Regions from separate parts of the Paraburkholderia sprentiae WSM5005 genome, predicted to be linked through region 2. Evidence: riboswitches for the same ligand, from Rfam matches in the RefSeq annotation. Region 2 holds a riboswitch; each other region holds the start of a gene.
What was found. A riboswitch is a leader RNA that binds a small molecule or an ion and turns the genes downstream of it on or off. The one in region 2 is predicted to bind cobalamin.
Positions count from the first base shown of each region.

Region 1 (7,548 bases), 1.1 Mb from region 2:
GACGTCGGCATAACCGGTGGCGAGGATCACCGGCAGGTCGGCACGCAGCTTGCGGGCCGCGGCGATCACGTCGATGCCGTTCATGCCCGGCATCGCGAAGTCGACCATCAGCAGATCGGGTTGGTCGTCGACCAGGCGGTCAAGGCCGGCCTGGCCGTCGGCGGCCTCGGTCACCGTATAGCCCAGCATGCGCAACGATTCAACCAGCATCGCGCGCACTTCGCTGTCGTCCTCGACCACGAGCACGCGCTTGTCACCGACCGCGTTCGCTTCCGCGTCGGACTCGGCTTCGCTGTGCGCGGCCACGCGCTGGCGCATCGGTAGCCAGATCTGCACCGTGGTGCCGACGCCTTGTTCGCTGAAGATGCGCGCGGCGCCGCCGGCCTGCCGTGCGATGCCATACACCTGGCTCAGGCCGAGCCCGGTGCCCTTGCCCACCGGCTTGGTCGTGAAGAACGGATCGAATACGCGCGACACGACATCGGGCGGAATGCCCTCGCCGGTATCGGACACTTCGATCACGACATAGCGGCCGTGCTTCAGCGCCCGGTCGGGCGCGTCGCGCAGGCTCACGTGAATGTCGAGGCGGCCGCCGCCCGGCATCGCGTCGCGCGCGTTGATCGCGAGATTGAGGACCGCGAGCTCGAGCTGATTCGCGTCGGCTTGAGTCCACATTTCGTCGCGCTCGAAGTGGTTGCCATAGCGGATGCCCGAGCCGAGCGACACGGCGATGATGTCGCGCATGCCTTGCAACAGCGCGACGACGTCGATCGCTTTCAGGTTCGGGTTGCTGTTGCGCGAGAAGGTCAGCAACTGGCCGGTCAGTTTCGCGCCGCGCTCGGTCGCGCGCTTGACGGTCGCCGCCATGCCGCGCAGGCGTTCGTCGCCGCACACGCGCGCGATCAGCTCCGCGTTGACCATGATCACGTTCAGCAGGTTGTTAAAGTCGTGCGCGATGCCGCCCGTCAGCTGGCCGAGCGCTTCCATCTTCTGCGCCTGCACGAGCACGGCCTGGACTTTCGCGCGCTCGTGGATCTCGGCCATCAGCCGGTCGTTGGCTGACGCAAGCTCATGGGTGCGCGCGGCGATGCGGCTTTCCAGCGAATCGTTCAGCTGCTCCAGCGCGTCCTGTGCCTCGATGCGCTCGGCCAGCAGCCGCCGGGATTCATATTGCCGCCCGCGTGCCCGCAACGACGACGCCACCGCGCGCCGCAATGTTTCTGAATTGAGTGGGCGCTCGAGCACTACCACGTTGCCGAGCCGTTCGAGCACGTCGCGCCCGCGCGCGGATCGATGACCGGCACTGCGCGCGCCGAGCAGGATGATCGGGAAGTCGGACCATGCGGGCTGCCGTTCGAGCCACGCAAAGAGACCCGAGCCGTGGCCGTTCGCCAGCGCTTCCTCGGTCAGCAGCGCTGCGCCCGCGCCGATGTCGAGCTCGGTGGTGAGCGCGTCGGCGTCGTTGCAGGTCACACAGGCGTGAGCGTCGTTGTGCAGCACAGCGGCGATCACGTCGGCGTCGCGGCCGAACGGCGCAAGGATGAGGACCCGCTGCTCCATCGCTCACCGTCCCGATGTATCGATTAGACGGTTCGTCGAGCCGAGCAACGCGGTGCTGCCGCGATACGAGGGCAGGCCCGACAAGACGCCCTCGAAGTCACGCAGCGCTTCGCCGATCTCGATGCCTTCCGCGCGAAGGCGGAACTGGCGGATCGTGCGTTCATGATCGTTCGCGCGGCTCTTCACGGCGGTCACCGCGGTCAGCACTTCGCCGTGGTGCTCGAAATAGCGGAACAGCAGGACCACGTCGCTCAGGTAGCTGATGTCGATCTCGGTCTGCACTTCGCCGATGATGCCGTGCTGCCCGAGCACGAGCATCGTGATCACGCCCTGCTGATTCAGATAGCCGAGCAGCTCGTGCATGTGCAGCAGCAGGTAGCGCTCGCCGGGCATCGCCTGCAGATAGGCGTTCAGGCTGTCGATTGCGACGTAGCGCACGCGCTCGTTTTCGACCGCGTCGCGCAGGTCGCTCGCCAGTTCACCCGGCGAGATTTCTGCGGGATCGATCTGGCGCAGCGTCAGCAGACCGCTGTCGACGTGCGGCGTGAGATCGATGCCGAGCGTCGCGCAGCGCGTGACCAGGGTGCTGAGCGTTTCGTCGAACACGTAGTACGCGCAACGCACGCCGCGTTGGAGCGCGGCAAGCAGACACGACACGACAGTGGTGGTTTTGCCGACACCCGACGGGCCGATGATCAGCGAATTAGTACCGGGGACGAGCCCGCCGCCGAGCAGCGCGTCAAGGCCGGGCGTGCCGGTGCTGATCGGGTTCGTGTCGAATTCGCTGTGATGCTCGGCGGCGACGAGGCGCGGATAGACGCGCAGGCCGCCGGTGTTCAGCGTGAAGTCGTGGTAGCCCTCGCGGAATTTGATGCCGCGCATCTTCGCGATGCGGAGGCGGCGGCGAGTCCCGCCGTAGTCATGGGCGACGTTGTCGAGGCTGATCACACCGTGCACGATGCTATGAAGCTGGATGCCGGCGCTGCCGCCCGTCGTATCGTCAAGCAGCAGCACCGTGCACTCGCGCGTCGAGAAATGGCGCTTGAGCGCGAGAATCTGCCGACGGTAGCGCAGCGGGTTTTCCGCCAGCAGCCGTAGTTCCGACAGGCTGTCGAGCACGATGCGCGCGGGCTTCAGTTCGTCGACGTGCTGGATCACGTTACGCACGCTTTCGCCGAGTTCGACTTCGGCCGGGTGAAGCACGGTCTGTTCGTATTGCGGTTCGAGCCCTTCTTCGGGCAGCTGTTCGAGTATCGTGAAACGGCTTAGATCCCAGCCGTGGCTCGCGCCGATCGCGAGCAATTCAGCACGGGTTTCGGACAGCCCGATGTACAGGCCGGTCTGCCCTTCGTCGAGGCCTTTCAGTAAGAATTGCAACGCGAAGGTGGTTTTGCCCGTGCCTGGCGCGCCCTCCACGAGGTACATGCGGTTCGGCGTGAAACCGCCGCCCAGGATGTCGTCGATTCCTTCGATGCCCGACGAGAGGCGGGCGGGGGTAGGGGCGGCGATAGTGGTCGACATGATGTTCGAAATGACGTCGGCAATGGCTTCGATCGAAATGGCGCGATGTCGCGGCCGGTATGGCCGTCGGCAATTTGTGTGCCGCCCCGCGTCGTTTGAATAAGCGGACGCTCGCGCGCATGGGCATGAAGCGTGCTGGCGAATGCGAGGCTCGCTGCGAGCCTTTTCGGCGGCACTTTAGAGCTTCACGCTCGACATGAAAACCTATCGACTCTCCGCTTTTGCGTTCACCGTGGCATCGCTCGCGGCGCTGCTGTCGGGCAACGCATCCGCCGACGATAGCCCTAGACCTTGCGCCGCGCTGAAACGGATCGTGGCTGCGGCGCCGGACGGCTTCGCCTCGCTCACGGCCGACGACGGCAAAGGCGTCGCGCAACCCTATGGCGACGACGCGCAATGTTCAGGCGCGCATCGCAGTTTCCAGTGCACGTGGACGCCGCATCAGGCGGCGGGCTCGAACGCGGATGCATTAGAAGCAGTCGCGGCCGACATCGCGTCGTGCCTGCCCGACGCGACGCATGATCAGAATTCGCCGGGACGTCAGCACTTTTATCTCGGTGCGAAGGATCGACGCACCGAGATCACGCTGACGCCCGAGGGGTCCAACAGGTTGCGGCTCGTGGTGTCGGGCAGGTAAGCGACGTCTTGGTTCATACCATGGTGGCGGGCCACCATGTCCAGCCGCGTCGTGAATGGCGTAATTCAACGAGCGACAACGGCGCGATCTCGATGCGACAAAACACGACCGGCGATGCACCGACAGCATGCACGATTGCCGCGCGCAGGAGCGGCGTGTGTGTGATTGCGACGATGGTTCGGTGGTGCGTCGAGACGCGGAAGGCTGCTTCGTTGACGGCATTGCATGAACGCACGTCCGCCTGCTGCGCGTCGAGCCATTCTCCAATTCGACGCACGAGTTGACCGAACGATTCGCCGCCGGGCGGCGCAGCGTCGGGCTCGCATGTCCAGGCGGCGAGTTCGTGCGGCGCTTCATCGGCAATATCCGCGAGACGTTGGCCGCGCCATTTGCCGTAGTCGATATCCGCCAATGCGTCGGCGGCCGTTGCGCTCAGACCGAGCGCCGTGGCGGTGTCACGCGCGCAGCGGGCAGGGCTGGTGAATATGGCGGCGTCGGCGGGAAGCGCGAGATGTTTGCGCGCCGCTTCGGCTTCGGCGCGCCCGCGCGCGTCGAGCGGATCGTCGGCGGGGAAGCGGCCCGCGCGCTGCGCGGCCGTTGCCGCATGGCTCACCAGTAATAGTCGCGTATCCATTCTTTGCCTTTGCGCCGTTTCGCACTTGCCTCGACGGCTCCATCGGCTCGCAGCGCGCGTTGAGGGGGCTCGCCGTCGCGGATGCCGCAGTTTAGCGCGTAGAATAGTGGCGCTGCGAAGCACGGAAGCCGGTGAGAACCCGGCGCGGTCGCGCCACTGTAATCGGCATTGCAATCTACAAGAGCCGAAAGCCAGACCTGGGCTTCGCATCATTCCTCTGCAATCGACTTTCGGGGCGCGTTACCCTCAGGAGATGTCCATCATGACCGAAGCTGTCTTCGATCCCGCCGCCCAACCGGCGGCCCAGCCCACTCCCATTCCTTTGCGCGAACTGTTGCCGTGGGCGGCATTCGGCGCTCTGTTGCTGCTCGCGCTTTACTTCGTTGGTGCGGAAGAGGGGGCGACGTCGCTCGTACCCGGCATGGTCGTGCATGAGTTCGTGCACGACGGCCGCCATCTGCTCGGCTTTCCCTGCCACTAACGGAGTTCGGCATGGTAGGTAAATTGTTAGTGCGGGGGATGCTCGCGGGTATCGTCGCGGGCTTGCTCACGTTCTCGTTCGCGCGAATCGTCGGCGAACCGCAGGTCGATCAGGCGATTTCATTCGGGGAAAAAGCGGCCGCAGCGCGCGGCGAAGCGCCCGAGCCTGAAATCGTGAGCCGCGAGACGCAGGCAGGCCTCGGCCTGCTGACCGGCGTCGTTACCTATGGCGCGGCATTCGGCGGCCTATTCTCGCTGGTGTTTGCGTATTCGTATGGACGGGCTGGGACCTTGAGCGTGCGCGCACTGTCAGCGTGGCTCGCGCTCGGTGCGTTCATTGCGCTCGTGATTGTGCCGAATATCAAGTATCCGGCCAATCCGCCGTCGGTGGGCGATCCGGAGACGATCGGCACGCGCACGGGCTTATTCTTTCTGACAATCGCGATTTCGCTTGTAACGATGGTGTTTTCGCTGAAGGTGCGGCGTCGCGCGGCGGCGAAGCTGGGCGCGTGGAACGGTTCGATCGTCGCGGGGCTCATGTTCGCCGCGATCATCGCAGCTGTGCAACTGTCGATGCCGGTGATCAATGAAGTGCCGGCGGCATTCCCGGCTGTACTGCTGTGGAAGTTCCGCGTCGCGGCGATCGGCATGCAGGTGATCATGTGGACGACGATCGGGCTGCTGTTCGGTGCGATGGTCGAGCGCAGCGCTTTTATGCGTACGAATGCGCATGTGACGAGGAAGTCTGTCTGAATAGCAGCGTGACGCGCGGCCGCGCTTTGCGCGCAACGGGCGAGAACGGTTTTGCTTCAAGTACTTGGCGCGGTTGTGGAGCGGTTATCCACAGGCTTGCGAACATTTTCTGTGGAAAAGCTGCTGAGTGGTTTTTCGCAATGCCACTCTTCTCTTCCTTTCCGGCGACAAGCCGGCAAATAGATCGGACGTCTAAGCAATCGAATTTTCGCACGACGTTGCTCAATTTTTAAGCTCTTCAACTTTTTAGAATAAATTGCGAGAAGGGTATTGACGGAACATGGGCCGCTCTCCATAATCTCGCCTCTCTGCTGCTGATGCAGCGACGCCAGACGAGGCGGTGCCGGGTAGCTGTAATGCCGGTACGGCGGGTTGGGCGGACCGATCTTTAAAAACTAACAGCCGATAAGTGTGGGCGCTTGATGCGCAATGCGGCAGCGGGTTCTGCGGAATCTGCTGTCAGGCAGAAGTATCAAGAAGCCTCACACAGTATCAGAGGAAGGTTGATCTGTCGGAAGACGGATTGATCATCGTCAGTACGTTGAGTGAGCGACCGGTTCAGAGATGGACCGAAAACAGTAACAGGTTTGAACTGAAGAGTTTGATCCTGGCTCAGATTGAACGCTGGCGGCATGCCTTACACATGCAAGTCGGACGGCAGCACGGGGGCAACCCTGGTGGCGAGTGGCGAACGGGTGAGTAATACATCGGAACGTGTCCTGGAGTGGGGGATAGCCCGGCGAAAGCCGGATTAATACCGCATACGCTCGGGAGAGGAAAGCGGGGGATCTTTCGGGACCTCGCGCTCAAGGGGCGGCCGATGGCAGATTAGGTAGTTGGTGGGGTAAAGGCCTACCAAGCCGACGATCTGTAGCTGGTCTGAGAGGACGACCAGCCACACTGGGACTGAGACACGGCCCAGACTCCTACGGGAGGCAGCAGTGGGGAATTTTGGACAATGGGGGCAACCCTGATCCAGCAATGCCGCGTGTGTGAAGAAGGCCTTCGGGTTGTAAAGCACTTTTGTCCGGAAAGAAAGCATCCCTGTTAATACCGGGGGTGGATGACGGTACCGGAAGAATAAGCACCGGCTAACTACGTGCCAGCAGCCGCGGTAATACGTAGGGTGCGAGCGTTAATCGGAATTACTGGGCGTAAAGCGTGCGCAGGCGGTGCTGTAAGACCGATGTGAAATCCCCGGGCTTAACCTGGGAACTGCATTGGTGACTGCAGCGCTGGAGTATGGCAGAGGGGGGTGGAATTCCACGTGTAGCAGTGAAATGCGTAGAGATGTGGAGGAACACCGATGGCGAAGGCAGCCCCCTGGGCCAATACTGACGCTCATGCACGAAAGCGTGGGGAGCAAACAGGATTAGATACCCTGGTAGTCCACGCCCTAAACGATGTCAACTGGTTGTCGGGCCTTCATTGGCTTGGTAACGAAGCTAACGCGTGAAGTTGACCGCCTGGGGAGTACGGTCGCAAGATTAAAACTCAAAGGAATTGACGGGGACCCGCACAAGCGGTGGATGATGTGGATTAATTCGATGCAACGCGAAAAACCTTACCTACCCTTGACATGTATGGAATCCTGGTGAGAGCCGGGAGTGCCCGAAAGGGAGCCATAACACAGGTGCTGCATGGCTGTCGTCAGCTCGTGTCGTGAGATGTTGGGTTAAGTCCCGCAACGAGCGCAACCCTTGTCCCTAGTTGCTACGCAAGAGCACTCCAGGGAGACTGCCGGTGACAAACCGGAGGAAGGTGGGGATGACGTCAAGTCCTCATGGCCCTTATGGGTAGGGCTTCACACGTCATACAATGGTCGGAACAGAGGGTTGCCAAGCCGCGAGGTGGAGCCAATCCCAGAAAACCGATCGTAGTCCGGATCGCACTCTGCAACTCGGGTGCGTGAAGCTGGAATCGCTAGTAATCGCGGATCAGCATGCCGCGGTGAATACGTTCC
Region 1 covers NZ_CP017562.2:2,411,312-2,418,859, reverse strand. Annotated here, with positions in the region: gene BJG93_RS27740 (ATP-binding protein) at 1-1,560, opposite strand, end outside; gene BJG93_RS27735 (ATPase domain-containing protein) at 1,564-3,081, opposite strand; gene BJG93_RS27730 (hypothetical protein) at 3,278-3,718, shown strand; gene BJG93_RS27725 (histidine phosphatase family protein) at 3,732-4,352, opposite strand; cobalamin riboswitch at 4,425-4,573, shown strand; gene BJG93_RS27720 (CbtB domain-containing protein) at 4,615-4,833, shown strand; gene BJG93_RS27715 (CbtA family protein) at 4,845-5,585, shown strand; rRNA gene BJG93_RS27710 (16S ribosomal RNA) at 6,175-7,548, shown strand, end outside.
Region 1: it holds a riboswitch for cobalamin, as region 2 does, so the genes downstream of both, BJG93_RS27720 (CbtB domain-containing protein) here and cobA (uroporphyrinogen-III C-methyltransferase) in region 2, are expected to answer to the same signal.

Region 2 (7,548 bases):
CGGCGGCGGCAATTCGGCGAGCGATGTCGACGCGAGCGTATCCGCCGCGCGCTCGAGGCGCACGTCGAGATCGTCGATTTCATCGGCCTGGTGCAGGCCGAGGTGACGGTCGGGCAACGTGATCTCTTCGTCCGCGGCGATGTGGCCGCACCAGCGCAACTCGGGCGGCAGCGCTTGCTGCAACATCTGCGCGTGCCGAGCGGAACCGACGCGATTCGCGAGCACGCCATAAAACGGCAGCTGCGGCATGAAGCGGGCGAGGCCGAACGCGAGCGCGCCGAAAGTTTGCGCCATCGCCTGCGCGGAAATCACCGCCAGCACCGGCACACCGAATGCGATCGCGAGATCGGCGCTGCTGGGCGTGCCATCGAACAGGCCCATCACGCCTTCGATCAGGATCAGATCGGCTTCTTGCGCCGCGCGCGCGAGCAGATTGCGGCACGCGCTTTCGCCGACCATCCACAAATCGAGCGACAGCACCGCCGCGCCGCTCGCGCGCGCGAGGATCATCGGATCGAGAAAATCCGGCCCGGTCTTGAACACGCGCACGCGACGTCCGAGCCGTCGGTGATAGCGCGCGAGACCGGCGGTGATCGTGGTCTTGCCTTGTCCCGACGCGGGCGCGCTGATGAACAGCGCGGGGCAAGTCCCCTGGGGGGACGCCCCGGAAGAAGTCGCCTTTGGGGAGGCGGACATCGCTCAGAACTCCACGCCGGGCTGCGCCTTCACACCCTGCTCGCGATACGGATGCTTGATCGCGCGCATTTCCGTGACGAGATCGGCGGCTTCGATCAGCGCATCAGGCGCGTGACGTCCGGTCACGACGACGTGCAACATCGGCGCGCGCGCGTTGATCACGGCGAGCACTTCGTCGAGCGGCAGGTATTCGTACTTCAGCACCGTGTTCAGCTCGTCGAGGATCACCATCTGATAGTCGCCGCTTTCGATCATCCGCCGCGCTTCGTTCCAGCCTTTGCGCGCGGTCGCCATGTCGGCCTCGCGATTCTGCGTATTCCACGTGTAGCCATCGCCCATCGTGACGAAGTCGCACTGGGCGATAGCGCCGAGGAAATCACGCTCCGACGTATGCAGCGCGCCCTTGATGAACTGTACGACGCCGAGCCGCATGCCGTGGCCGAGCACCCGCACGGCCATGCCGAACGCGGCCGTGCTCTTGCCCTTGCCGGTGCCGGTGTTGACGATCAGCAGCCCTTTTTCGACGGTCGCGCCGGCCTGCTTCTTTTCGTGGCCTTCGCGGCGGCGTTCGGTCATGCGTTGATGCGATTCCGGATCGGTTTTCATCGAGGGTCCTGGTCTTGAGAGGCGGGATGGGATGAGGTCGTGTCGCTAACGGCAGCGTTGTGCGCCGCTGCGATCGCCACGGTGATGCCGGCGTGCGCGGTCTTGCGTACGATTAGACGCGCGTGTTGCGCGGTTGCGGCGCAGTCCGACGCTGCCGCCGCCAGCAGCGCGCACGGCTCGCACACACCGTCGACGCCGAGATGCGCGTGGGCGGCCGCCGACGGCGACGCGACCGGTACGGCGGCGATCTGCTCGCGGTTGAACAGTTGCAGCGGCAGCTGATGACGTGAGCAGAATTCGACCAGACCTGCTTCGCAGGCTTTAGTGTCGATCGTCGCAATGGCGCGGATCTGTTCGAAGGCATTCGATCCGAGCGCCGCGCGGACAGCGGCTTCGATATCAACAGCTTCGCTGTGCGCGCGGCAACCGATGCCGACGCTCAGCGTTTTGATCTCGGGTGCGAGTTCGTGTCGTGTCGCGCTCGCTGCTGGTTCGCGTGCGACGCCGGCGTCGCGTTTGGCCGCATCACGCGCAAGCGCGAGCGATGCCACACCGCCGATCACGACGATTGCCGGCGAGCCGAGCCCCGCGCGCGCAACCGCCTCGGCAAACTCGCGAAGCGGCGCGAGCACGTGACGCTGCTCGGGTCGCGTCGCCGACTCGATGGCCGCGCAGGGCGTGTCGGCGGGCATGCCGGCCGCGAGCAGCGCGCGGGCGATCTCGCCGAGCCGGCGCATGCCCATGTAGATCACCAGCGTCATACGCGTCGCGGCGAGGGCGGCCCAGTCCGGCTCGCCGCTGCCGGCGCCGTGGCCGGTGACGAACACGACGCCCTGCGCGTGATCGCGGTGCGTGACCGCGATGCCGAGCGCCGCGGGCGCCGCGATGCCGGCCGTGATGCCGTTGATCACGTCGACTTCGATTCCCGCCGCCTGCAGCGCCTGCAACTCTTCGCCGCCGCGGCCGAACACGAACGGATCGCCGCCCTTGAGCCGCGCGACGCTGCGCCCCGCGCGCAGATGCGCGAGCATTTGCGCGACGATGTCGGCTTGCGGCGTCGACGGATGGCCGCCGCGTTTGCCGACGTACACGATTTGTGCGTCGGCGCCCGCGAACTGCAGCACGTCGGGATTCACGAGATCGTCGACGAGCACGACATCGGCCTGGGCGAGCGCGCGGGTCGCCTTTAGCGTCATCAGCTCGACGTCGCCGGGACCGGCGCCGATCAGCCAGGCGCGCGTCATCGCGGCGTGCATGGCGTGCGCCATGCGGTGATGGGAGAAGAGAAGCGGCGCGCGACAGCGCGCGCGGCGGTGAACGTAGAGGTCATGCGGAACGGCGAATCTAGGCAGGCGCGATGCCGCGCTGCTACGCCTTCACATCCGTTCCCCGCGGATTCCGGCGGCCGGCGGCGCCACGCGATGCACGGATGCATGCGGCGCCGCCTCCGCGTCTGGCCGGTATCCGGGCTGGCGGCCTCACGCGCTTTGCCTTCCCCTCCCTTTTGCGCATTCGCGGGAAAGTGGCATCAAAAAACGCATGCGCGGCACGTCAGAATCGAGGGCAAATCGAATCGCGCGCCGCAGGTCGCTTACCGTTGCGGGGACAGCACAGGTTGAACGCGCGACGCGTTGCCTGTTTCCCGTTTAACTGCACACGCGAGCGCATGTGCGGGCACCAAACGCGCGCATACGATAGCACATGGCGCCTTGCCGGATAAGCCTCGGCGGCATTTTCCGACACGCTGCGTTCCTTGACTGCGCAAGGCCGCGGGCCTACACTCGCACGCACTTTGGGTGCCCGCGTGCGCGTTCGTGCGCATGCAGTTAAACGGGAAACAGGGAGCCTTCTGCTCTTGAGCGGCTAACCTGTGCTGTCCCCGCAACGGTAAGCGAAAAGCGGTTCCGGCTTGCTGGCCGGGCGCCGCGGTGCCGGCTTCGATGTCCTCGCGCAAGGGCGCGTCGACATTTCACCACTGGACGAGAAACCACTCGTCCGGGAAGGGGAAGCGGCGCTTTCGCCAGCCCGGATACCGGCCCGAAGAAGCAGAACGTACGCCGCGGGGATGCGGCGGCGCGTTCATGACCTCACTTCCGCTTTCTATATTCCCGTTGTCGCGGCCATGCCGTCGTTCGTCCCCGTGTTCCGTGATCATTGGCCGTGGTGCGCGCGCTTCATTCGTTCCATTCGTCAGCCGATGTGCGGAATCGCGCGGACTTGCCCGGCATGCCGATGCAACGCCAAGGGATGGATCTCACGATGCAAACACAATTGCGCAAGATTCCCGTCACCATCGTCACGGGCTTTCTCGGCAGCGGCAAAACCACGCTGCTGCGACACATTCTTCAGCATGCGGGCGGCAAGCGCATCGCGGTGATCGTCAACGAGTTCGGCGAGCTCGGCATCGATGGGGAAATCCTCAAGGGCTGCGGCATCGGTTGCGATGAAAACGGGGTCGAGACCGAAGGGCGATTGTATGAACTCGCGAACGGTTGCTTGTGCTGCACCGTGCAGGAAGAGTTTTTCCCGGTGATGGAAAAGCTCGCGGAGCGCCGCGACGAACTCGATCACGTGCTGATCGAAACGTCGGGCCTGGCGTTGCCGAAGCCGCTCGTGCAGGCGTTCAACTGGCCGCAGATCCGCAATGGCTTCACGGTCGACGCGGTGGTGACGGTGGTGGACGGACCGGCCGCCGCAAGCGGCCAGTTCGCCGATAACCCGCTCGCCGTCGACGCGCAGCGCAAGGCCGATCCGAATCTCGATCACGAGTCGCCGCTGCACGAGCTGTTCGAAGACCAGTTGTCGGCGGCCGATCTGGTGATTCTGAACAAGACCGATCTGATCGACGATGCGCGGCAGCACGAGGTCGAAGCCGCGATCCGCGCGGAGATTCCGCCGCAAGTGAAGATCGTACGCGCGCAACAGGGGCGGCTCGACCTGCATACGCTGCTGGGCCTCGAAGCGGCGTCGGAACAGACGATCCACCTGCGTGCCGACCACCATGGTTCCGCCGACGACCCCGATCATCACCACGACGAATTCGATTCGGTCGTCGTGCAGGCCGATTTGCGCTCGCGCGACGCGGCGCTCGCCGCCTTGCAGGCGCTGGTCGAAAGCCACACGATTTACCGTGTCAAAGGCTTCGCCGCGTTGCCGGGCGCGCCGATGCGTCTGGTGATTCAGGGCGTGGGCCGGCGCTTCGACAGCTACTTCGACCGGCGCTGGCAGGCCGGTGAACATGGCGAAGGCGCGTTGAGCCGCTTCGTGCTGATCGGCGAAGACCTCGATCCGCACACGCTGCAACAGGCGTTCGACGCGGCGCTTGCCGCGGCGTCGAACGCGACGGCATAACGGGCGCGCCAGCATGCATCTACTGCGCACGACGCCGGGCGGCTTCGTCGACGATACGCAGGGCGTGATCCGCATCGATCAGCAGCCCGCCGATATCGTCGTGCTCAGTTCCGCCGACACCACCCTGTCGCTGCTCGCGAGCGTGGTGCCGCGTCTGGGCGACGGCTTCCCGAGCGTGCGGCTCGCGAACGTCACCTATCTGCGTCAGCCGGCCTCGGTCGATTTCTATCTCGACGACGTGTTGCAGCATGCGCGCGTCGTCGTGGTCGATCATCTCGGCGGTGAAACGTATTGGCCGTACGGCATCGAGCAGGTGGTCGCGCTCGCGCAGCGCAAACAGCAAACCCTCGCGATGTTTTCCGGCGATCTGCAGGAAGATCCGAATCTGCTCGCGCGCAGCACCGCGAGCGCCGAGCTATGTCAGCAGCTGTGGCGCTATCTGCGCGAGGGCGGCCCGCAGAACGCCGAGGCGTTTTTGCGCTGCATCGCCTATCGCGTGCTCGACTGGGGACGCGAGCCCGAGCCGCCGCGCGCGTTGCCGGCCACGTCGCTGTATCACCCCGAGCGCGATACGCCGAGCATCGCCGACTGGCAGGCGCGCTGGCGGCAGGACGCGCCGGTCGTCGCGATCCTGTTCTACAAGGCGCATCTGCAGGCCGCCAATACCGCGGTCTTCGATGCGCTGATCGATGCGCTCGAAGCGCAAGGGCTCAATCCGCTGCCGCTCGCGATCACGTCGTTGAAGGATGCGCTGAGCCGCGATGTCGTGCAGTCGCTGTGCGCGCAGCATGGTGCCGCGCTCGTGCTGAACACGACCGCGTTCGCCGCGTCCGCGATCGACGATCCCGAACCGCTCGCGCTCGCCGGCGACGCGCCGGTGTTTCAGGTGATCCTGAGCGGCGGCAATCGTGAAGATTGGCTAAAGGACAATCACGGCCTCAATTCGCGCGATATCGCGATGCATATCGCGCTGCCCGAAGTGGACGGGCGCATCATCACGCGCGCAATCAGCTTCAAGGGGCTCGCGTATCGCTGCGCGCATACACAGGTCGACGTGGTCCGCTATCAGCCCGACCTCGAACGGGTGCGTTTTATCGCCGAGCTGAGCCGCCGCTGGTGCCGTTTGCGTTCGCTCGATAACGCCGACAAGAAAGTCGCGTTGATCCTCGCGAACTATCCGATGAGCGAAGGGCGTATCGGCAATGGCGTGGGGCTCGATACGCCGGCGTCGGTAGTCGGCATTCTGTCGATGCTGCACGACGAGGGCTATCGTGTCGGCGAATTGCCCGAACACGGCGACGCGTTGTTGAACAGGCTGACCGAAGGCGTGACCAACGATCCCGTGGTGCGCGATCTGCGTCCAGCTCTGCAAAGCCTTTCACTCGACGACTATCTCGCGCATTTCAATGCGTTGCCGACCAGCGTGCGCGACGCGTTGAACGCGCGCTGGGGCAAGCCCGAACAGGATCCCACGCTGCGGCGCGGCCGCTTCATGATCGCCGGCTGGCGCTGCGGGCAGGTGTTCGTCGGCATTCAGCCCGCGCGTTCGCGCGAGCAAGGCGACTACGCGAGCTATCACGACGCCGAGCTGGTGCCGCCGCATGCGTATCTCGCGTTCTACTTCTGGCTGCGCGATCAGTTCGGCATCGACGCGATCGTGCACGTCGGCAAGCACGGCAACCTGGAATGGCTGCCGGGCAAGAGCGTCGCGTTGAGCGACGCGTGCTGGCCCGATCTGATTCTCGGGCCGATGCCGCACCTGTATCCGTTCATCGTCAACGATCCGGGCGAGGGCAGCCAGGCGAAGCGGCGCGCGCAGGCGGTCATCGTCGATCATCTGATGCCGCCGCTTACGCGCGCTGAAAACTATGGACCGCTGCAGGACCTCGAGCGCCAGGTCGACGAATACTACGAAGCATTGATGGTCGATCCGCGTCGCGCGAAACTGCTGCGTCGCACGATTCTGGCGACGATCGTCGAGCATCGGCTGCATGAAGAGCTGAGTCTCGCCGCGCCGAACGGTCAGGACGATGAGGACGCGCTGCTCACGCGCGTCGATGCGTGGCTGTGCGAGCTGAAGGAAGCGCAGATTCGCGATGGCCTGCATACGTTCGGACAGTCGCCGCGCGGCGTGCAGCGGCGCGATACGCTGCTCGCGCTGGGGCGCTTTCCGATCGGCGATGGACGCGGCGGCAAGGCGGGGCTCGTCGACGCGCTGGCGCGCGACCTGCGCATCGATCATCGGTTCGATCCGTTGAGCGTGGATTGGGCAGCCGCATGGGACGGCCCACGTCCCGAGGTATTGCAGCGGGTCAGCGACGCACCGTGGCGACATCACGGCGATACGCGCGAGCGGTTGGAGTTGCTCGCGGCGGAGTGGTTGCGCGGCGTGTGCGGTGTCGATTGCGATGACGCGGATCGCTCGCAAGCCGTACCGGTAGCGGACGTTGGTCTGCCGCAAGCGGCACAGGTGATCGCGCGCCTGCGCGACGACGTGCTGCCGCGCCTCGACGCCTGCGGCCCGCAGGAAATGACGCAACTGAAGCGCGGCCTCGAAGGACGTTTCGTGCCGCCGGGCCCGAGCGGCTCGCCGTCGCGCGGACGGCCCGACGTGCTGCCCACCGGCCGCAACTTCTATTCGGTCGACACACGCGCGGTGCCGACGCAAGCCGCGTGGACACTCGGCCTGAAATCGGCGCAGCAACTGATCGAGCGGCACCTGCAAGAGCACGGCGACTATCCGCGCGCGATCGGCCTGTCGGTCTGGGGCACCGCGACGATGCGCACCGGCGGCGACGATATCGCGCAGGCGCTCGCGTTGCTCGGCGTGCGGCCGAAGTGGGCGCCCGGCAGCCATCGCGTGACCGACTTCGAGATCATGCCGATCGAGGCGTT
Region 2 covers NZ_CP017562.2:1,290,212-1,297,759, reverse strand. Annotated here, with positions in the region: gene BJG93_RS22635 (cobyrinate a,c-diamide synthase) at 1-696, opposite strand, end outside; gene cobO (cob(I)yrinic acid a,c-diamide adenosyltransferase) at 700-1,302, opposite strand; gene BJG93_RS36250 (cobalamin biosynthesis protein) at 1,299-1,700, opposite strand; partial or broken gene cobA (uroporphyrinogen-III C-methyltransferase) at 1,785-2,546, opposite strand; cobalamin riboswitch at 2,741-2,999, opposite strand; cobalamin riboswitch at 3,080-3,357, shown strand; gene cobW (cobalamin biosynthesis protein CobW) at 3,562-4,653, shown strand; gene cobN (cobaltochelatase subunit CobN) at 4,667-7,548, shown strand, end outside.

Region 3 (7,548 bases), on a different replicon from region 2:
ATGGGTCAATGGCTGTCGCTGCCGATGATCCTCGCGGGCATTGGCCTGATGGTGTGGGCGTATCGCCGCGGGCGGCGCGAACCGGCCCAGGCGGTTGGCGCGAACTGAGCCGCGCTCAACTAGCGTAGCAAGCGCTGCATGAAAAAACGCCACGGCATCGACAGATGCCGTGGCGTTTGCATTTGAGCTTGCGTTCGCGCTTGCGCGTCACTTCATCTGCACCGACCCCGAGACGTTGACGCTTACAGTCGAGGTGCCGCCTTCGAGCGACAGCGGCGAGGTCTTCGCGTCGGCGCCCATTGCGCGCGCGCTCATCATCATCATCGGACGCGGCATCACGCCGCTGTGGTTCACGTTGACCTCGCGGATCGAATAGCCGCTAAAGCCGAACGCTTGCGAGGACGACGCGGCCTGCTCGCGAAACGATTTGATCGCCTCGCCGGTGAGCCGCTGCTCGGCCGCGCGCTGCGCTTCTGGCGACAGCGAGAAACGCACGTTGCCCACCTGCATGATCGATGCCATCTGCCCCGCGAGCTTCGATGCCGCGGCGAAGTCGCGCGATTCGAGCACGACTTCGGTACGGCCGCGCCACGTCGAGATGCGTCCGTCGCGGTCCGTCGACGGAAAGATCGAAAACGCGCCCGAGCGCGCGGTCACGCCGCTCACGCCGCGCGCTTTTTGCAATGCCGCGTCGGCGCGTTGGTTCAGCGTCGATGTCAACGACGAGGGCTCGCTCGCTTCCTGCTCGTAGAACAGCGTGATTTCGACTTCGTCCTGCGGGATTTCCGCGCTCGCCTGCGCATTCAGCGACAGCACACCCGACGGCTGCTGCATCATGCTCTGCGCGCGCGCGGGCGCCGGGTTCAGTGCCAGTGCCACAGGCGCGCCAACGGCGAGCGCGAGTGCGAGGGCGCGTGCGGTTTTTTTCGTCATAGCCGGACTCCTGATTTGAACTGGTTGTGCACGTTCGACGCGAGTACCGCGTGGCGGCGCGACGGTGGCGCGCGGTTTGACGGATGCGCTGGCGATGGGCGTTCGGGGGCCGTCGAGCGGTCGGGCTGAGCCCGCGCTTTCGTCGAGCGATTAGGCACGCTTTAGCGGGGCTTGGTTCCCCAATTAGTGTTTCGCCGCCGGACTGTCATGATGACCCGCGCGACATCGCGAGCGTTGGCGCGCTGCGAGCTCGCCTTTAAACGAGCTGTTTAGTGATGAAGCGCCATTCGGCATCGGTGACCGGCGTGATGGACAGACGGTTGCCTTTGGCGAGCACGCGCATGTCTTGCAATTCGGCATGTTCACGCAGCGCGGCAAGTGGAATCAGCGCGATCTTCTTCTTGAACACGACGTCGACGAGCATCCAGCGCGGCGTTTCCGGCGACGATTTGGCGTCGTAGTACGGACTCTTCTTATCGAACTGGGTCGGGTCCGGATACGCGGTCGACGAAACTTCCGCGATGCCCGCGATGCCGGGCTCCGCACAGCTCGAATGATAGAAAAGCACGCCGTCGCCGACCTGCATCACGTCGCGCATGAAGTTGCGCGCCTGATAGTTGCGCACGCCGGTCCACGGCAAGGTGCGACGCGGTGCGTTGGCGAGGTCGTCGATGCTTGCTTCGTCCGGTTCGGACTTCATTAGCCAATAGCGCATGAATCGGAGTCAACGTGTCAGATTGAACGACGCGCATCAACAGCAGGCGCGTGCGAAAAAGCCCCTGAAAAAGGCGCTCAAACGAAAAAACGACGACCAAAGAAAAACGGCATCGAACCGAAGTCCGACGCCGTTCCAGATAAGGTCCCCGCCTTAGCCGCTAGGCCGGCATCCTGAACCGAGGGTTCAGAATTGGTCGCAGTTAGCAACACTTCGGGTACATCAGACAGAGTGACGCGCACGCCCGTGCTACAAATTTCCGCAACCGTGCACATGGCATTGGTTCAAGGAATGTATGACCTTGGCGAACCAGGCAGGGAAGCTAAACCGATGAAGCTACAACACATACTTTTGAACTCGCGACCGGTTCCAAACCGGCCCGCTACTCAACCCGCTACTGCTTACTGCAAGCTGTACTGCTCGATCACAGTACCTAGCTGTTCGTTCATTTGCTTCATTGTACGCCGGATTTCTTCAGCAGGAAATGCTTCTCCGTGCCGCACGCTGCTTTGCAGCTTAAGCAGTTCCGATGCCAGCGACAGCGCAGCCATCACGGCGATCCGATCGGTGCCGCGCACGTTGCTGCTACCGCGGATTTTCTTCATCTCCGCGTCGACGCGCGCGACCGCCTCGAGCAGCGCGCCCTCCGTTTCCGGCGAACAGGCGAGACGATAGGGTACTTCGAGAATCGATACCTCGATCTGCTTGGTGGTCATGCGCTTTCTCCGTGTCGGCTCACGTCGCTTTCCGCTTCCTCATGTTCGGGCTGAGCGGGCTCGAGCAGATCGAGCTGGTTATCGGGTTCGCTGCTCGCGCGGGCGCGCGGCAATTTTTCGAGGATCGCATTAAGGCGCACCTGAGCGTCGTCGATCTTGGCGGACAGCGCGTCGCGTTCGGCCTGGAGTGCGTCGCGCTCCTCGCGCAAATGCGCGAGCTCAGCATGCGTGGCTTGTACCTCGGCACGGGTTTGCGCGAGCTGTTCTTCGAGCGCGAGCCGCGCTTCGTTGTGGCGCTGGCTGATCGCAATCAGCTTGCCGATGTTTTGGGAGAGTGATTCGAGTTCGGTGAGCATGTGCTGCGTCCTCTAAAGACATCGCATTTTAGCGCGGAATATTACAGGCTCCGACAATTGTCTCGTTTCGAGACGTAACAGCATCGCTTCGTGCACGTTCGTTACGTGTCGTGTCGTCGAACATAAGATAAACAACCGGCAATCCATCGGACAATAACCTGCATTGAACAGAACCGATTGCGCGCCGATTGACCTTTCTTGACGCCCTGCGAGGCCGCTCCTAAACTTCCGCACTCTGGTGCCCGCGCGCGCTTTTCGGCGCGCGCAGTTAAACGGGAAGCAGGGCGCGCGCGGTGCCAAACCGGATGCGCGAACCTGCGCTGCCCCCGCAACGGTAAGCGACCGCATGTGAATGCTCATGCAGGTCGGTCCTGATCGCAAGCTTGGAAGTTCAACGTGCGAGTGTGCCACTGCGCGTCACGCGTGGGAAGGCGGGATCGATGTGTCGTAGCCCGGATACCGGCCAGAAAAGAGAGACGTCCCCGCCAAAACGCTAAACAGGGGACGCCTCGTGACGCGTCGGCCCGCGGGGAAGCAGGCCACGCACGCTAGCCACAGGAACGTCATCCCATGCTGTCCCCCATCGCCCGCGCGACGCTCTTCGCGTTCGCGAGCCTGCCGCTCGTCGTGCATGCACAAGGCACCGAGTCTGCGTCTTCATCGTCCGCTACGGACGCAACCGCTGCGAACGCCGCAAACGTTGCCAACGCCGCCAATGTCCCTTCAGTCGATGCCTCGGACACCGCGCTCTCGCCGATCGTCGTGACTGCGCAACGCGGAGCGCAAGCGCTGACCGATGCGATCCCGCAGACCACGCAGTTCGATCAGCAGGACATTGCCGACACGAGCGCGACCGATCTGCCCGGCCTGCTGCAACTCGCGCCCGGCGCGCAAATCTCGCGTACGGGTGGCCCCGGTTCGACCACGAGCCTCTTTCTGCGCGGTGCGTCATCGACGCAATCGCTGCTGCTGATCGACGGCGTGCGCGTCGACTCGGTGAGCCTCGGCTCCGCCCAGCTCGCGCAGATTCCGCTCGATCAGGTCGATCACGTCGAAGTGGTGAACGGCAACGTGTCGGCGTTGTACGGCTCGGGCGCGATCGGCGGCGTCGTGCAGGTGTTCACGAAAGACGGCGGCGATCATCCGCCGCGATTCCATTTCTCGGTCGGCTACGGCAGCTATCACACGCAAACGCAAACGGCCGGCGTGAACGGCGCGCTCGATCAGGACGGCCGCACGACCTTCAGCATCTCGCTGGCGCGCACGAAGGACGACGGATTTTCGTCGCTCGATCCGCTCGAGGCGCCGAACGCGAATCCGAACGCGAACGGCAACCTGAACGAGAGCATCACCGCGTCGCTGCGTCACAAGTTCAACGACAAGTGGGATGCGGGCGTCAGATACTTCCAGTCGAACAACAACAACAGTTACGACAATGCGTACGGCGAGCCTACCGATCTGAACAACCTCTACAGCAAGGTGCGTCAGGTGTCGGTGTTCGCGAACGGCAAGCTGACCAGCTGGTGGACTACCCACGTCACGCTCGCCGAGGGCGACGACCGCAGCGTATCGAACAGCAATGGCATCTACAACGGCCGCTTCGATACTGATAATCGCCAGTACACGTGGCAGAACGATTTCGCGCTCGCCGCGAATCAGAAGCTGCAAGTCGGCTACGAGCATCTCGACCAGACGCTCGACTCCGACACGTTCGCCGCGCCCGAGCGTCACGTCGATTCGGTCTTCGCGGGCTACAGCGCGCGCTTCGGCCGCAACCAGGTTCAGGCCAACGTGCGGCGCGACCAGTACTCCGATTTCGGCGGGGCGAACAGTTACTATCTCGGCTACGGTTTCGACATCACGTCGCACTGGAAGGCAACCGCAAGCTATTCGGATGCGTTCCGCGCGCCCAGCTTCGACGATCTGTACTATCCGATCAGCGGTAATCCGTCGATCCAGCCCGAGCGCAGTCATTCGGTGGAAGCCGGTTTGCAGTACGCGACCGATGCGCTGGGCGTGATGCGCTTGAACGCCTTCCAGACGCGTTACACGAATCTGATCGACTACGTGCAGACGATCCCCGGCATCTATCTCGCCGAGAACGTCGGGCATGCGAAGGTGCAGGGACTCGAAGGATCGTGGAGCGGTCATGTCGGCAGGACCGACGTGCGTGCATCGGTGACGCTGCAGAATCCGGTCGATCTCGACAACCGCACCGACCTCGTGCGGCGCGCGCGACGGTTCGGGTCGTTCGCGGTGAATCGCAGCATCGGTGGATGGCGCGTTGGCGGCGAGTGGATCGTCAGCGGTCCGCGCACGGACAGCACCGGCAACCTCGGCGGTTATGGCATCGTGAATCTGTCGGCGCGCTACAACATCACGAAAGCGTGGTACGTCAGCGCGCAAATCGACAATCTGTTGAACAAGGACTATGAAACGGCCTACTCGTACAACTCGCCGCGACGCGGTGCGTATCTCACGCTCGGCTGGCAGCAGCATTGACGCGCGCGCCGGATCGGCCGCATGCGTGAGCGCACGCGCATGAGTCGCGGGTCCGGTTCGCTGTCCGCCGCGATGGCGACGCCGCGCCCGATGAACGCGAAGCGCGCCGCCGCGATCTGGTTCGGGCTCGCGCTCGCCGCCCTCGTGGTGCTCGGCGCGTCGCTCGTGCTCGGCAGCGTGCCGCTCGCGCCGGCGCGCGTGCTGGCGGCGCTCGCGCCTGCACACACGTTCGGCGCGGGCAGCGACGAGCTCGCCGGCGAAATCGTGCGCACGTTGCGTTTGCCGCGCGCGCTCGCGGGTTTCGCGTGCGGCGGGTTGCTCGCGCTCGCCGGCGCACTGCTGCAGGTGCTGCTGCGCAATCCGCTGGCCGAGCCATACGTGCTCGGCGTGTCGGGCGGCGCGGCGACGTTCGCGCTCGTCGCGATGATCGCGGGCGGCGCATGGTGGATCGTCGACGCGAGCGCGTTCGCGGGCGCGTTCATGTCGATCCTGCTGGTGCTGGGCCTCGCGCGTCGCGAGCTGTGGCGCGGCGAGCCGCAGGACACGTCGCCGCGTTTGCTGCTGACCGGCGCGGTGATCGCGGCCGGGTGGGGCGCGCTGATTATGCTGCTGCTCAATCTCGCGCCCGACAGCCGTCTGCGCGGCATGCTGTTCTGGCTCACCGGCGACCTCAACGGCGGCGCGCTGCCGTGGACCGCGCTGATTGCGCTGGCGCTCGTGTTGCTCGCGATCGTCCCGGCCGCGCCGCGTCTGAACGTGCTGCTGCGCGGCGACGCGGCCGCACAGGCGTTGGGCGTCGCGGTGATGCCGCTGCGTTTGCGGGTGTACCTGGTCGCGTCGCTGGCGGCCGCCGCGGCGGTGACGACCGCGGGCACGATCGGCTTCGTCGGTCTGGTCGTGCCGCACATGCTGCGGCTCGCGTTCGGCAACGATCAGCGCATGCTGCTGCCGGCGGCGGCGCTCGGCGGCGGCGTCGCGGTGATGGGCGCGGATCTGATCGCGCGTACCGTGATCGCGCCCGCGCAATTGCCGGTCGGCGTGATCACGTCGCTGGTCGGCGTGCCGGTGTTCCTGTGGATGCTGCTCAAACGCCGCCGATGATGCGAGCCGAACCCAGCCCCAGCTCTGGCATGCTCAGCACGCGGCGCCTGACGCTGCGCGCCGGCGCGCGCACCTTGCTCGACGCGTTCACGCACACGTTCCATGCGGGCGAAGTCTGGTGCATCGCCGGGCCGAACGGCGCGGGCAAGACGACCTTGCTGTCGACGCTAGCGGGCCTGTTGCATCCGGCGGCGGGCCACGTCGAACTCGATGGCGTGCGCATGGCCGACTGGCCGCCGCTACCGCTCGCCCGGCGCCGCGCGCTGATGCCGCAAAGCGCGGCCGATGCGTTCAACGCAAGCGTGCTCGACATTGTGCTGCTGAACCGCTTCCCGCATCTGGGCGGCTGGGGCTGGGAGCGCGATGAGGATCGTGCGGCCGCGCAGGCGGCGCTCGAACGGCTCGGTCTCGCGGACTTCGCCGCGCGCGACGTGCTGTCGCTATCGGGCGGCGAGCGTCAGCGCGTTGCTCTCGCGGCGGTGCTATGCCAGGACGCGCCGCTGTTGCTGCTCGACGAACCGTTGTCGCATCTCGACCTGCATCATCAGATCGACTGTCTCGAAGCGCTCGTCGCATGGACGCGCGAACCGCGCCGTAGTGTGCTGTTCTCTTGCCACGACCTGAACCTCGCGCGCCGCTTCGCGACGCATGCGTTGCTGCTCGACGGCGCGGGCGGTGCGTACGCGGGTCCCGTTCGCGACGTGCTGACGCCCGCGTTGACGAGCCGCGCGTTCGGCTATCCGCTGATTCTGATTCGCGACGGCGAACACGAGGCGCTGATTCCCGCGCCGCGCGGGCGTCACGAATCGCTTACCGGTCATGACGCCCAGTCAGGCTGATTTTCTACTCCTATTGCTCTTCGACCGCACCTATGACTCGCATCCCACTCCCGGCCGGTTTGCCCGAAGTCGCCCCGCTCGATCAAACGCTGCGCGCCGAGCTGCAACGGATCATCGATACCCGCACCAAACCGCCCGGCAGCCTCGGCCGGCTCGAAACGCTGGCGCGCCAGATGGGCGTGATCCAGCGCAGTACGCGTCCCACCGTGCAGCGTGCCGCGATGATCGTTTTCGCGGGTGATCACGGTATCGCCGCCGAAGGCGTGAGCCCGTATCCGCAAGCGGTGACCGCGCAGATGGTTGCAAACTTCATCGCGGGCGGCGCGGCGATCAACGCGCTCAGTCGTGTCGCGGGTCTCGAACTCGAAGTGGTCAACGCGGGCCTC
Region 3 covers NZ_CP017561.2:745,390-752,937, forward strand. Annotated here, with positions in the region: gene lgt (prolipoprotein diacylglyceryl transferase) at 1-108, shown strand, start outside; gene BJG93_RS03515 (SIMPL domain-containing protein) at 208-933, opposite strand; gene BJG93_RS03520 (EVE domain-containing protein) at 1,190-1,648, opposite strand; RNA gene ssrS (6S RNA) at 1,790-1,971, opposite strand; gene BJG93_RS03530 (cell division protein ZapA) at 2,050-2,364, opposite strand; gene BJG93_RS03535 (ATPase) at 2,361-2,720, opposite strand; cobalamin riboswitch at 2,940-3,202, shown strand; gene BJG93_RS03540 (TonB-dependent receptor domain-containing protein) at 3,291-5,222, shown strand; gene BJG93_RS03545 (FecCD family ABC transporter permease) at 5,262-6,323, shown strand; gene BJG93_RS03550 (ABC transporter ATP-binding protein) at 6,320-7,162, shown strand; gene cobT (nicotinate-nucleotide--dimethylbenzimidazole phosphoribosyltransferase) at 7,195-7,548, shown strand, end outside.
Region 3: it holds a riboswitch for cobalamin, as region 2 does, so the genes downstream of both, BJG93_RS03540 (TonB-dependent receptor domain-containing protein) here and cobA (uroporphyrinogen-III C-methyltransferase) in region 2, are expected to answer to the same signal.